DNA from 2 places in the Mycobacterium stomatepiae genome. Region 1 is predicted to be linked to the other one. Evidence: riboswitches for the same ligand, from Rfam matches in the RefSeq annotation. Region 1 holds a riboswitch; the other holds the start of a gene.

What was found. A riboswitch is a leader RNA that binds a small molecule or an ion and turns the genes downstream of it on or off. The one in region 1 is predicted to bind magnesium.
Region 2: linked by a shared signal. The riboswitch ahead of G6N54_RS05565 (Rv1535 family protein) and the one ahead of G6N54_RS25600 (VWA domain-containing protein) in region 1 are both predicted to bind magnesium.

What each region holds. Positions count from the first base shown of each region.
Region 1 covers NZ_AP022587.1:5,374,928-5,382,214, reverse strand. Annotated here, with positions in the region: gene G6N54_RS25620 (MFS transporter) at 8-1,255, shown strand; gene G6N54_RS25615 (FAD-binding oxidoreductase) at 1,266-2,645, shown strand; gene G6N54_RS25610 (MgtC/SapB family protein) at 2,683-3,396, opposite strand; gene G6N54_RS25605 (hypothetical protein) at 3,410-3,733, opposite strand; M-box (ykoK) riboswitch at 3,946-4,114, opposite strand; M-box (ykoK) riboswitch at 4,477-4,659, shown strand; partial or broken gene G6N54_RS25600 (VWA domain-containing protein) at 5,067-6,072, shown strand; gene G6N54_RS25595 (linalool dehydratase/isomerase domain-containing protein) at 6,332-7,287, opposite strand, start outside.
Region 2 covers NZ_AP022587.1:1,162,397-1,169,683, reverse strand. Annotated here, with positions in the region: gene G6N54_RS05585 (non-ribosomal peptide synthetase) at 1-1,544, shown strand, start outside; gene G6N54_RS05580 (NUDIX domain-containing protein) at 1,555-2,067, shown strand; gene G6N54_RS05575 (carboxymuconolactone decarboxylase family protein) at 2,114-2,683, shown strand; gene G6N54_RS05570 (NAD(P)H-dependent flavin oxidoreductase) at 2,719-3,843, shown strand; M-box (ykoK) riboswitch at 3,997-4,166, shown strand; gene G6N54_RS05565 (Rv1535 family protein) at 4,439-4,678, shown strand; gene ileS (isoleucine--tRNA ligase) at 4,963-7,287, shown strand, end outside.

The DNA of each region.
Region 1 (7,287 bases):
GATATTCATGACACATTCCAGCCGCGGTCCGGCTCTCCTAATTCTGTTCGCCACGTTGATGGCGACCGCGGGTACCGGCGTCTCCCTGGTTGCCTTCCCCTGGCTGGCACTGCAGCGTCACGGCAGCGCCGGCGACGCATCGATCGTGGCCGCGGCGATGACCGTGCCACTCGTGCTCTCCACGTTGGTCGCCGGCACCGCGGTCGACTTTTTCGGCCGGCGCCGCATTTCGCTGGTCTCCGATTCGCTGTCGGGCACGGCCGTGGCGGCGGTCCCGCTGATCGCCTGGCTGTTCGGCGCGAACGCGCTCAATGTCGTCGAGCTGGCCGTCTTGGCCTTCTGTTCGGCCGCTTTCGACCCGGCCGGGACCACGGCGCGTCAGTCGATGCTGCCCGAGGCCGCCACCCGCGCCGGCTGGCCGCTGGACCGTACCAACAGCGGGTACGAAGCGATTCTCAACCTGGCTTACATCTTGGGCCCCGGCATCGGCGGCTTGATGATCGCCACGGTCGGCGGTGTGAACACGATGTGGATCACGGCGTTCTTATTCTTGTTGTCTTTCTTGGCAATTGGCGCGCTGCGGCTCGAGGGCATCGGCAAGCCACACCACGCGACGCGGCCCGGCGGGCTGGTGTCCGGAGTCGCCGAGGGCATGCGGTTCGTCTGGAACATGCGGGTGCTGCGGACGCTCGGCCTGATCGATCTGGTTGTCACCGCGCTGTACCTGGCGATGGAAAGCGTGCTGTTTCCCAAGTACTTCAGCGATCGTCGTGAACCAGCCGAGTTGGGTTGGGCGCTGATGGCGCTCGGGGTCGGCGGCGTGGCCGGCGCGCTGGGCTACGCCGTGCTGTCGAAACACATGCGGCGGCGCACGGCCGTGCTGACCGCGACGCTCACCTTCGGTGCCGCGTCGGTCGGGATCGCGTTCCTGCCACCACTGCCGGTGATCCTGGTGCTGTGCGGGCTGACGGGCTTGGTTTACGGGCCGATCCAGCCGATCTACAACTACATGATGCAGACCCGGGCCCCGCAACACCTGCGCGGTCGAGTGGTCGGCGTGATGACGGGACTGACGCTCGCCGCGGGCCCGTTGGGGTTGCTAGTGGCCGGGCCGCTCGCCGACACCGCGGGGCTGCGGGTGACATTCCTGACGCTGGCGGCGCCGATCATCGCGATCGGCCTGATCGCGTGCGCGCTGCCGTCGCTGCGCGAACTCGATCGCGCGCCAGAGTTTGCTGAAGATTCCGCGCCGTAAAATTCGGCCGATGAGCACCGCAGTCAATGCAGACACACTGGCCGACCTGATCGCCGACCTGCCGGACGGGATGGTTGTGACCGACCCGACCATCACCGACGGCTACCGACACGACCGCGCCTTCGACCCATCGGCCGGCACACCACTGGCCGTGGTTCGGGTGCGCTGCACCGAGGATGTGCAGACGGTGCTGCGCTGGGCCACCGCACACCGGGTGCCCGTCGTCCCGCGCGGAGCCGGCACGGGCCTGTCGGGCGGGGCAACCGCGCTGGCCAACGGGATCGTGTTGTCGACGGAGAAGATGCGCGACATCACCGTCGACCCGGTCACCCGGACCGCGGTCTGCCAGCCGGGCCTGCTCAACGCCGAAGTGAAGAAGGCCGTCGCCAAATACGGCCTGTGGTATCCGCCGGACCCGTCGTCGTACGAAATCTGCAGCATCGGCGGCAACATCGCCACCAACGCCGGGGGCCTGTGTTGTGTCAAGTACGGCGTCACCACCGATTACGTGCTGGGTATGCAGGTGGTGCTGGCCGACGGCACCGCCGTCCGGCTGGGCGGTCCGCGGCTCAAGGATGTGGCGGGGCTTTCGCTGACCAAGCTGTTCGTCGGCAGCGAGGGCACGCTGGGCGTCGTCACGGAAGTGACGCTGCGGCTGCTGCCCGCGCAAAACACGTCGAGCGTCGTGGTGGCGAGCTTCGCCTCGGTCGAGGCGGCGGTCGACGCGGTGCTCGGGGTCTCGTCGCGGCTGCGGCCCGCGATGCTGGAGTTCATGGACTCGGCGGCGATCAATGCCGTCGAGGACATCCTGCGCATGGACCTCGATCGCGGGGCTGCGGCGATGCTGGTCGCCGGCTCCGACGAGCGCGGCCGGGCCAGCGGTGAGGACGCCGAACTGATCGCCTCGATATTCGCCGAAAACAATGCAACGGACGTTTTCACCACCGACGACCCGGTCGAGGGCGAGGCGTTCGTCGCCGCGCGCCGGTTCTGCATCCCCGCCGTCGAGGCCAAGGGATCGCTGTTACTCGAAGACGTCGGGGTGCCGTTGCCGGCGCTGGGCAACCTGGTGACCGGGATTGCCCGCATCGCCGGGGAACACGACCTGATGATCTCGGTGATAGCGCACGCCGGCGACGGCAACACTCACCCGCTGATCGTGTACGACGCCGCCGACCCCGCGATGACAGCACGGGCTCAGGTCGCGTTCGGCGAAATCATGGACCTGGCCATTGGATTGGGCGGCACGATCACCGGTGAGCACGGGGTGGGCCGGCTCAAGCGGCCCTGGCTGGACGGCTATCTCGGGCCCGAGGTGACGGCGCTGAATCAGCGCATCAAGCAGGCCTTGGACCCGCTGGGCATTCTCAACCCCGGCGCTGCGATCTAGTTCTACCTCTGCTCGAGCGCCCGAGTGGGTCTTGTCGCTAGTCGGCAAGGCTCATCTCCTCGGCGATCCACCGCACCGCGGTGACCTCGGGGGCCTTGATGACGTCAGCGAGCGCGGCTTCGATACGGTGATCGTCGCGTTCGTCGGCAATCACGGTCGCGGCGATGCGGACACCTTGATCGTCGGGCAGGTCGATTGCGGTGATCGATTGCACGGTGAGGTTGGGTCGCGAGATGGCGTCAAACACCAAGCTGCGGATGTGCGCTTCGGCGCGCGTCGCACAACGAACCTCGAATCGATATTCGGCAGAGGACTTTTCAGTTCCCGAGCCATGATGCTGGTCCAGAAGGCGCCCGATCGGTCGCAGGACGATATTGGCGGCGATCACCGCACCTGCGCCGATCACCGCAGGGATTAACAGCCCCCCGCCGGCCAGCGCTCCCACCGCAGCGGCGGCCCACAAGGTGGCGGCGGTGTTCAGTCCCGAGATGGTGGCACCTTGTTTCATGATGACGCCAGCGCCGAGAAAGCCGATACCGGAAGCGACTTGGGCTGCGACGCGGGTGGGATCGGCGTTGACACCGGTAAACGCGTAGGCACCCATCACGACGAACAGCGTGGCGCCAAGACTGACCAGCGCTGCGGTGCGCAAACCGGCGTTGCGCGATCGCCACTGCCGTTCCAGCCCGATGGCCGCGCCCAGGCCAAGTCCTGCGGCGATCCGCACGGCGATGTCGATTGTGTCGATCATGTTGCACTCCTGGCTAGGCCGCAGTCTGGCCGACGACGTTGTTGAGTTGGACCAGGCTGTAGATGCCCACCGGGATACCCAGCGTTGCGCCACCGACGACGGCGCCGATGGCACTTGCCGATGCGGCGCCGACGACGCAGCCACCGGCTGCGCCCACACCCAGGCCGACCAGGCCGCCCAGCATCGCACCTACACCGACCGCGAATTCGAATCGGGTTGCGGCGATGGATAGTTCGGTCTGTAAGTCGGTCCGCGGGCAGGCAGCCGGTACAACCGTTAGTGGGGTTTGGCCGGCCAGGTAGCGCAGCGTGGTGGGCAGCGTCAATACGTTGGTCATGAGGGAACTCCTTTGCAGCACAGACGGATCCGGCTGCACCCCCCACTCAGCGGTACGTGAGGTGGCCGGATGGGCCTATCCGAGGACTGGGATACGGACCACTGTCACTTCCCATTTGGGCCCTCACCTCCTTCTAGCCACGCGGCATTCACCACGCCCGCAGGGTCGTACCTACTAGCACAGGTGAGAGAGCACACATCTCAGAGATGGTCTCCGCACCCCTCTCGTCAGAGCTTTGGCACTGCACGGCGTATCAGACTCGCTGAAGCCACTTGGGCTCAACCCTTAAGCCGGGAAGAGCTGTCCTGACCCGGGGCGTCTTTCGACGTTCGGGGTCAGTGGCCTGTATCCGTGCGGACGCCTCACCTATCGAGGTGCTGCGTGAACAAGCCTGGCACACATCAGCTCATCGGGTCAACCCGTGGCCGCTGCTGCGAAGCTGCATGCCGCGACATCGGAATCCGTTCAGTTCCCCCGTATTCCCGAAGGGGGGGGTGGTGTCCAGCCCGGCCCCCGGGCGTGCTCTGAGCGCAGGCCTCGCCGAGCGCACACCTGGCGGCATTCGAAGGTCCAGTCCCCTGCCGAGAACGGCGAGGGTTTGAGCCGGCCTCGGCGGCGGGTGCAATTTCGTCGGTGTCTAGTGAAGCCGTCGAGAACGTAGCTCAGATATCGAGTTGGTGTGAAGAAAGCGTAGAGATCTGCCAGTCGGCTTGACCGGGGCGAGCCCAGCATTGAGAATTGCGGTAGCACCTCGCTAGGTGAGGCGTCTGTACGGATATAGGCCACTGACCCCGAACGTCGAAAGACGCCCCGGGTCAGGACAGCTCTTCCCGGCTTAAGGGTTGAGCCCAAGTGGCTTCTGCGGCTGGGCTTTTCGGTCGCGAATACGACGTGCAGTGCCGAAGCTCTGACGAGAGGGGTGCGTGCTCAGCCGGTCGGGCTGGGCGCAATGCCTCGTGTGCTGTGAAGCGACGCCCGCGTGCGTCCCGGTTGCGAGGAGGTGGGGAACCACCATTGGATACGAGTAATAAACCGCCGTCTGCGGATTCGGTACTCTCCCCACTTCGCCGCGGGCCTATTTCGTCGTTCGGATCCTGAACGCCGTTCTCCATCAACCTGTTACGGTTGCGCTCCGTTGGAGTGCTAAACGGCGCAGATGGTTCTCTGGGGCCCCCGGCGCACCCTCGCCTCGGCAACCCTGGATCGTCCAGGCAGCCGACCACTGACCCGACGACCACGCCCGCGGAAAGGATCCACTGATGCATAGCGCCGCGCAGCAAACAGCGTTGTCGCTTGAAGCCGACAGTTACTGGCGCCGAACGGATTCCCGGAGATGACGGTGCCTATGCTCGGCCCATTGACGATGTCAGGTTTCGAGCACAAATGGTGGTTCTCGTTTGTGTTCGTCGTCGTCGGGTTGATCGGCCTGTACGTCCTGGCCCTAATCAGCCGACGACGTCGACTGATGCGATTTGCCAATATGGACATACTGGAGCGCGTGGCGCCCACGCGCTCGCGGCGATGGCGACACCTGCCGGCGATCCTGCTCGTGGTTGCCCTGTTGGCGTCGACGGTGGGGTTGGCCGGCCCGACCCATGCGGTGCAGATTCCGCGCAAGCGCGGTCGTCATGTTATTGATCCAGGTGTCGCCGGCGATGACCGCCACCGACATGGCACCGAGCAGGCTGGCCGTCGCCCAGCAAGTCGGTAAACAATTCACCGAACAGCTCTCTCCCGGAATCAATCTGGGGCTGATCGCCTTCTCGGGTAGTCCAGCGGTGTTGGTATCCCCGACAACCGACCACCGGGCCACCACGACTGCGATCGACAAGCTGCAAGTCTCTTATCGCACCGCTGTCGGCGACGCTATCTTCGCCGCACTGCAATCGATCGCCACTGTGGGCGCCGTGCTCGGCGGAGGTTCTGGGGCACCACCGGCACGGATCGTGCTGGAGTCGACCGGCCGGGAGAACCACCCGCCCGACCCTGATAATCCCCGAGGCGAATTCACCGCCGCGCGCGCCGCCCGCGATCAAGGTGTGCCGATCTCCACCATCGCTTTTGGAACCTCCGACGGAACAATCGAGTTGGACGGTGCGCACGTGTCGGTGCCAGTCGAAGACGACGCCCTCAAACGCGTCGCCGAATTATCGGGCGGACACGCATTCCATGTCGACAACACTGCCGAACTCAAGACCGTCTACGCCAGCATTCAGCGGCAGATCGGCTACGAGACCATCCGAGGAGACAACAGCACGAGTTGGTTTCGGCTGGGGGTGCTGCTCCTCGTTTGCGCCGCACTGGCCGGTCTCCTCATTAACCGGACGCTGCCGAATTGATATGCACAGCGCGGATAATCACTACCGATTCAGAAGCGAAGGGTGGTCGGCTTCTCGACCCCGATGTGGCGAGTGTGCATCCTGGACGGAATACGACGTAGGCCTTAGGCGTATCGCGCCTGCCCGTTGGGCCGGCGCCGCAGCAGCAATGCCGGACGGAAGGGCGCAATGGGTGTCGCGGTACGCCGACTTGCCACTACTTATGAAGCTTGCGCCGTTTGCGGAATGACACCGCCGCGATCTCTGTGCCCGACGTCCTTTATCCGGTCGGGCGGACGGCGATCACGGTGCGGCCGGCCAAATCGACGGTGAATTGCGCACATCCCAGATCGTCAGCCATAATCGGACCGCCTAACGCCCCGTGGACCTGGTAGCACCCTCCGGGCCGCAGTCGATCAACACGCAGCCCGACACGCTGACTATTTCGGCCGGGATGAACGACCACATCGAGCCCGTGGCCATCCGATACAGCCTTCGCCACAAGGACTTCCGGATGAGGGACGTCGACAAGCCGAGGCCCGGTCGCCCACTGCACGGGACGCGGCTTAGTCAGCATGTCATTGAAAGCACCGGAATGACCCATCCCGCCGAAGGCCAGCATCCCTTTGGCGTGCACAGAGGCATCCTCGAAACGAGCGACTCCCGGGTTGGCGGGGTCCTCGGTGAATCGCAACTGTTCGGTCGCCTCCTCCCAAATCTCCGCGTGCCACCGATTGTCGCCAACGGCATAGGCCAGATGCATTGCAGACGCCAGTGTTTCAGCGTTGGTCTTAGCGCCCGATGCCCAGTCAGGCATTTCTTGGCCAGCTGACGCCGGCTGGCGGTAAAGCCCGGTCTGCAACCATTCTCGCTTGAGGACTTGCCAAGCACGCCATGCCAGATCGGGCTGCAGCGGTGCGATAAACGCTGCGACACCAGCCGTGGAACCCGGCCCTGACATGACCCTGCGTACCGACAAGCCGATACCCGAGATCATGAAGGCTGCTAGATCATTAGCCCCCAAGGTGTATTCGGCGGCTAGCACCTCGTCGACCCTGCGTGCGATGTCAGTCCCGAAGCTTGTCCCGTTCACGGTATCCATGATCGCGATCCCAGCCACCGTCACCGTATTGCAGTAAGGAAAGACATACCCGCGCCGCCGCCCTGGGCCGAGAACCGGTTCGCACGGCCACAAGAACAGATCCTGATCGAAGTTGCGGATTGTTATCGCGTTGA
Region 2 (7,287 bases), 2.0 Mb from region 1:
TGCTCGGCATTGAGCGGGTCGGCGTCGAGAACTCCTTCTTCGACCTGGGCGGCGATTCGCTGTCGGCGATGCGAGTCGTCGCCGCGATCAACACCGCGTTCGATTCCAGCCTCTCGGTGCGCACGCTGTTCGAGGCGCCGTCGGTTCGCACCATGAGCCAGCGCCTGGACAGTGACGACGACTCGGACGAGACCGATGCCAACGGCCCGAGTTACGTTGTGGTGCACGGTCGCGACACCGAAGAGCTTCGTGCCAGCGACCTCACGCTGGACAAGTTCATCGACGAGACGACGCTGCTCAACGCTCCGACGCTGCCGGGCCCGAGCGCCGAGGCGCGCACGGTGTTGTTGACCGGGGCAACCGGCTTCCTGGGACGCTACCTGGCCCTGGAGTGGCTCAAGCAACTGAAACGTGTTGACGGCAAGCTGATTTGCCTGGTGCGAGCCGGCTCCGATCAGGAGGCATGGCGTCGTCTGGAGAAGACATTCGACAGCGGCGACCCGCGGCTGATGGACCACTTCCACCAGCTGGCCGCCGACCATCTCGAGGTCATCGCCGGCGACAAGGGCGAAGCCAACCTGGGTCTCGACGAGCAGACCTACCAACGACTGGCCGACACCGTCGATCTCATCGTCGACTCGGCCGCCGTGGTCAACCAAGTGCTGCCCTACCGAGAGCTGTTCGGGCCCAACGTCGTTGGCACCGGCGAACTGATCAAGTTCGCGCTGACCTCGCGGATGAAGCCCTACGCCTACGTGTCGACCTCCGACCTCGGCCGCCAGGTCGAGCCCGCGCTGTTCACCGAGGACGCCGACATCCGGGTGATCAGTCCCACCCGCGTCCTGGACGGCAGCTTCGCCAACGGCTACGGCAACAGCAAGTGGGCCGGTGAGGTGCTGCTGCGGGAGGCCAATGAGCAGTTCGGCCTTCCGGTTTCGGTGTTCCGGAGCGGCATGATCCTGTCCGACGTCAGCTACGCGGGCCAGTTCAACATGACCGACGTCGTCACCCGGATGATCCTGAGCCTGGTGGCCACCGGCGTCGCGCCCGCTTCGTTCTACAAGCGCGACGAGAACGGCAATCGGCAGCGGACGCATTACGACGCGCTGCCAGTCGAGTTCGTCGCCGAGGCGATCGCCACCCTCGGGGCCCAAGTGGTCGACGGGTTCGAGACCTACCACGTGATGAACCCGCACGACGACGGCATCGGAGTCGACACCTGTGTCGACTGGTTGATCGAGGCCGGCTATCCGATCCAGCGCATCGACGACTTCGCGGAGTGGGTGCGGCAATTCGAGATCGGCCTGCGCGCTCTGCCGGATCGGCAGCGGCAGCACTCCGTGCTGCAGATGCTGCAGCTGATGCTGCACAACCCCGAGCAGATCCAGCCGCTCGAGCCGACGCGCGGGTCGTTCGCGCCGACCGACCGTTTCCGTGCTGCGGTGCAGGAAGCGAAGATCGGTGCTGACAACGACATCCCGCAGATCTCGGCATCGGTGATCATCAAGTACGTCACCGACCTGCAGCTGGTGGGACTGCTCTAGTCGTGCGCTCGTGACGCAGTTTCCTTCCCGTCCGGGAACCGAACGCGTTTTATGTCGTGACCTGGCGGGCGCGGTGCATCTGGCGCCCGCGGCCGAGCTCATCGACCGCACCTCGGCATACGGGGTCGCATTTCGTGACAACGAGGTCCTGCTTACCAAAGAGCAAGCAGGCGATGGGTTTTGGGACTTGCCGGGCGGAGGCGTGGACGAGGGGGAGTCGTTCGTCGCGGCGCTGGAGCGCGAACTGTGCGAAGAGACCGGGTTGTCGCTGACATCCGCGCCCCGGCCCATCTGTCAATTCGAAGAGCACTTCTTCGAGCGCACCCGGGGCGAGGCGTGGCGATCGCGGCGGCATTTCTATGTGATCGGCGTCTGTGGCAGCGTCCGCACTGATGGCAATGGTGACGACTTGGCGGGTGCGGCTTTTCTGCGGGTCGAGGACACCCGGATCGCGCCGGTCGCGGCCGCGGTGATTCAGATTGCGCGCGATACCTTGGAAAAGTCGACGGCTGACTACGATTAGCCATGAACACGAAGACGTGGCGCCAGTATACCGGAGTGCTCAGACGATGACAACAGCCCGCGTCCCCGGACTGCCGCTCGGCGAGGCCAAGGCCGCCGCCGACGAGGCCGCCGTCCCCGACTACATGGCCGAGCTCAGCATCTTCCAGGTGTTGCTGAACCATCCGCAGCTGGCGCGCGCGGTCAACGACCTGCTGGCGACCATGCTGTGGCACGGTTCGCTCGACGCCCGGCTACGAGAGCTGGTGATCATGCGGGTCGGTTGGCTCACCGCGTGCGAATACGAGTGGACGCAACACTGGCGCGTCGCCACCCGGTTGGGCGTGACGACCGACGACCTGCTCGGTGTGCGCGATTGGCAAGGGTACGACGCATTCGGGCCTACCGAGCGCGCGGTGCTGGCGGCCACCGACGACGTGGTGCGCGACGGTACGGTCAGTGCCGAGAGCTGGGCGGCATGCGAGCGCGAATTACGCGGCGACAAAACGACTCTCGTGGAGCTTGTCGCCGCGATCAGCGCGTGGCTGATGGTCTCGTCGATACTGAAAAGCCTGGACGTCCCGCTGGAGGAGGGCGTGGGCGGCTGGCCGCCCGACGGGCGCTCACCCGCGAGTTGATTGCCATGCCCGGCAATAACTCCTAGCGTCGAGGAATGCGAACCAGAGTCGCCGAGCTGCTCGGTGTGGAGTTCCCGATATGCGCGTTCAGCCACTGTCGCGACGTCGTCGCCGCGGTCACCAACGCGGGCGGTTTCGGCGTCCTGGGTGCGGTCGCACACAGCCCGCAACGGCTACAGAGCGAGCTGACCTGGATCGAGGAGCAGACCGGCGGCAAGCCTTACGGGGTCGACTTGCTCCTGCCGCCCAAATACGTCGGCGCCGAGCAAGGCGGAATCGAGGCGAAGCAAGTCAGGGAGTTACTTCCCGAGGAGCACCGCGCGTTCGTCGAAGAGCTGCTGGGCCGCTACGGCATCACGGCGCCTGCCGAACCGCCGCGCGCGTCCGGCGGCGGCCTCAACATCTCGCCAAAGGGTTACGAGCCACTCTTGGAAGTGGCCTTCGCACATGACATTCGGCTGATCGCCAGCGCGCTCGGCCCGCCGCCGGCCGACCTCGTCGAACGCGCACACGGCCACGACGTGCTGGTCGCCGCACTGGCCGGCACCACCGCGCACGCACGCCGGCACGCCGCGGCCGGCGTCGACCTGATCGTCGCGCAAGGCACCGAAGCGGGCGGCCACACCGGCGAGGTGGCGACCATGGTGCTGGTTCCCGAAGTCGTCGATGCCGTCGCGCCGGTCCCGGTGCTGGCGGCGGGTGGGATCGCCCGCGGCCGCCAGATCGCGGCCGCCCTGGCCCTGGGCGCCGAGGGCGTGTGGTGCGGCTCGGTCTGGCTGACCACCGAGGAGGCCGAGACCGACCCGGTGGTCAAGGAGAAGTTCCTGGCCGCCAGTTCGTCGGACACCGTGCGATCGCGGTCGATGACGGGCAAGCCCGCGCGGATGCTTCGGACGGCCTGGACCGAGGAATGGGAGCGGCCGGAAAACCCGGCCCCGCTCGGCATGCCGCTGCAAACCACCCTGGTCACCGAACCGCAGGTGCGCATCAACCAGGCGGCCGCCCATCCTGGGGCCAAAGCGCGCGAACTGGCAACCTATTTCGTCGGCCAGGTGGTCGGTTCGCTCGACAAGGTCCGGCCGACCCGTTCGGTGATGCTCGACATGATCGAGGAGTTCGCCGAAACCATCGGACGGCTGGAGAGCTTGACCGACGACTGAGCCACGGGGCCGCGGGTGAGCCGCGCCACTCAGGCTCCGTATTGGTGCAGCTCAGCGGCGCACGACCTGACAAAAAGCTGTGAGGACGCCCAGAACTTTGGCAGCACGGGCCAGATGGCATTGACCGGGTTGGGGCAGTCGTGGAGTATTATCGAAGCACCTCGTTAGGTGAGGCGGCTGCACGAACACAGGCCACTGACCCCGAACGTCGAAAGACGCCCCGGGTCAGGACAGCTCCTCCCGGCTTAAGGGTTGAGCCAAAGTGGCTTCCGGAGTTCCGGACAGGTCGTGCGGTGCCAAAGCTCTGACGAGCGGGGTGCGGATTTCCGGCGGTCGCCGGATTCTGAGCTCTGTGCGCGCAAACAGGCGCGGGTAGCCGCACGCGCCGTGGCCGTAGAGGAGGTGAGGGACGCATGAGTTCCAGTGGCAGTCCGGATGGATATCCCGGACACGTTCCGTCCCGATCCGACCCTCGGTCCGTCGCCTTGAGCTAACGAATCAACTTACCGCTCAAGCGTTCTCGGATCGGAACCGTGATGGGTCGGGACACATCAGTCCAGTCAGCACCCGTTTGCAATTCCGTTAGGAGACGATCATGACCGCAGTACTCTTCGACGAAGTAGTTGCCGTAGCGCCCGTCCGCAACCTGCGCGTCGTGCGCGACACCACCCCGGCGCAGGCGCCCGCTGCCAAGAAGGTGACCCGTCAGGTCCAGGCCCGGCACTTCGGCGCCGGCGACCCGCTGGTGGACGGCGCGGCCCGGCTGCTGAGCATCCCGGTCCGGCACGTCTACGCCGCGCTGTGGCGCGTTGGTGTGCTCGAAGTTCGGGCATGAGGTTGGCCTACCGCGAAACTGCATCTGCCGGGGTTCTCACTCGGTGTTTGGGCAGGCAGTTGCAGTCTCGCGGTAGAGTCGAGCGGCGTCGATCCGGCAATCACCGGGGAGCCTTCGGAAGAACAGCCCGCACGGCCCAGTAGACCCGAACGGTTAGGCCCGTCATAGCCCGAATCGAGCGGCCACGCGTAAGCGCGGCAAGCGGGGTGGTACCGCGGTGCTCGCGCAGGTTGCGCGACCTCGTCCCCGGCCTGACCGTAGGCACGCAGGAGGCGACGCGCACCGTGACCGAAAACGTTGACGCCAGGGCTTATCCGAAGCTGGCCGGGGGAGCCCCCGACTTCCCGGCGCTGGAACTCGAGGTCCTCGACTACTGGACTCGTGACGACACCTTCCGGGCCAGCATCGCGCACCGCGACGGCGCCGAAGAGTACGTGTTCTACGACGGGCCACCCTTCGCCAATGGGCTGCCGCACTACGGGCACCTGCTCACCGGCTACGTGAAAGATATTGTCCCGCGGTATCGCACGATGCGCGGGTACAAGGTGGACCGCCGATTCGGCTGGGACACCCACGGGCTGCCCGCCGAGCTCGAAGTCGAACGCCAACTCGGCATCACCGACAAGTCCCAGATCGACGACATGGGCATCGCGGCGTTCAACGAGGCCTGCCGAGAATCGGTGCTGCGCTACACCGACGAGTGGCAGGCCTATGTCACCCGCCAGGCCCGCTGGGTCGATTTCGACAATGACTACAAGACGTTGGACCTGCCCTACATGGAGTCGGTGATCTGGGCGTTCAAACGGCTGTGGGACAAGGGCCTGGCCTACGAAGGCTACCGGGTGTTGCCGTACTGCTGGCGCGACGAAACCCCGTTGTCCAACCACGAATTGCGGATGGACGACGACGTCTATCAGAGTCGGCAGGACCCGGCCTTGACGGTCGGCTTCAAGGTCGTCGGGGGCGAGCTGGACGGCGCCTATCTGCTGGTGTGGACGACGACGCCGTGGACCCTGCCGTCCAACCTGGCCGTTGCCGTCAACCCGGACGTGACCTACGTCGAGGTCGAGGTCGAGGTCGAGGTCGGAGATCGGCGCTTCGTGCTCGCCGAGGCGCGGCTGGGCGCCTACGCAAAAGAACTCGGCCTCCAGGATGGCCAGGCGCCCGAGGTGCTCGGCAGCTATGCGGGCACGGACCTGTTGGGGACCCGCTACCTGCCGCCGTTCCCGTACTTCATGGACCCAGAACCGGGGCGAGCCAATGCGTTCCAGGTGTTGCCGGGTGACTTCGTCACCACCGAGGACGGCACCGGGATCGTGCACATGGCGCCGGCCTACGGTGAGGACGACATGGCGACCACCGACAAGGTGGGCATCGTGCCGGTCACCCCGGTCGACTCCAAGGGCCGCTTCGACGCCACCGTCCCGGACTATAAGGGTCAGCACGTCTTCGACGCCAACCCGCATATCATCCGCGACCTGAAGAATGGCAGTGGGCCCGCAGCTGGCAACGGAGCGGTACTGATCCGCCACGAAACCTACGAGCACCCCTACCCGCATTGCTGGCGATGCCGCAATCCGCTGATCTATCGGGCGGTTTCGTCATGGTTCGTCACGGTCACCGAATTTCGGGATCGCATGGTCGAATTGAACCAGCAGATCACCTGGTACCCCGAACACGTCAAGCACGGCCAATTCGGTAAGTGGCTGCAGGGCGCCCGAGACTGGTCGATCTCGCGAAATCGCTACTGGGGCAGCCCGATTCCGGTGTGGAAATCCGACGACCCGGCGTACCCGCGGATCGACGTCTACGGCAGCCTCGACGAGCTGGAGCGCGATTTCGGGGTGCGGCCCACCAATTTGCACCGGCCCTACATCGACGAGCTCACCCGGCCCAACCCGGACGACCCCACCGGCGCCAGCACGATGCGGCGCATCCCCGACGTGCTCGACGTGTGGTTCGACTCGGGCTCGATGCCGTATGCCCAGGTGCACTATCCATTCGAGAATGCGGACTGGTTCGACACCCACTATCCGGGCGACTTCATCGTGGAATACATCGGGCAGACCCGGGGCTGGTTCTACACGCTGCATGTGCTTGCCACCGCTCTGTTCGACCGGCCCGCGTTCAAAACCTGTGTGGCACACGGGATCGTGCTGGGTTCCGACGGTCAGAAGATGAGCAAGTCGCTGCGCAACTACCCGGACGTCAGCGAGGTTTTCGACCGCGACGGTTCCGACGCGATGCGCTGGTTCCTGATGGCCTCGCCGATCCTGCGCGGCGGCAACCTGATCGTCACCGAGCAGGGCATCCGCGACGGCGTGCGTCAGGTGCTGCTGCCGCTGTGGAATGCCTATAGCTTCCTGGCCCTCTACGCGCCGAAAGTCGGTACCTGGCGCACTAATTCGGCTAACGTGCTGGACCGCTACATCCTGGCCAAGCTGGCGGTGCTGCGCGACGAGCTGACCGGCTCGCTGGACGTCTGTGACATCTCCGGGGCCTGCGAACAGCTACGTCAGTTCACCGAGGCGCTGACGAATTGGTATGTGCGACGGTCACGTTCGCGATTCTGGGCGGAAGACCCCGACGCCATCGACACGCTGCACACC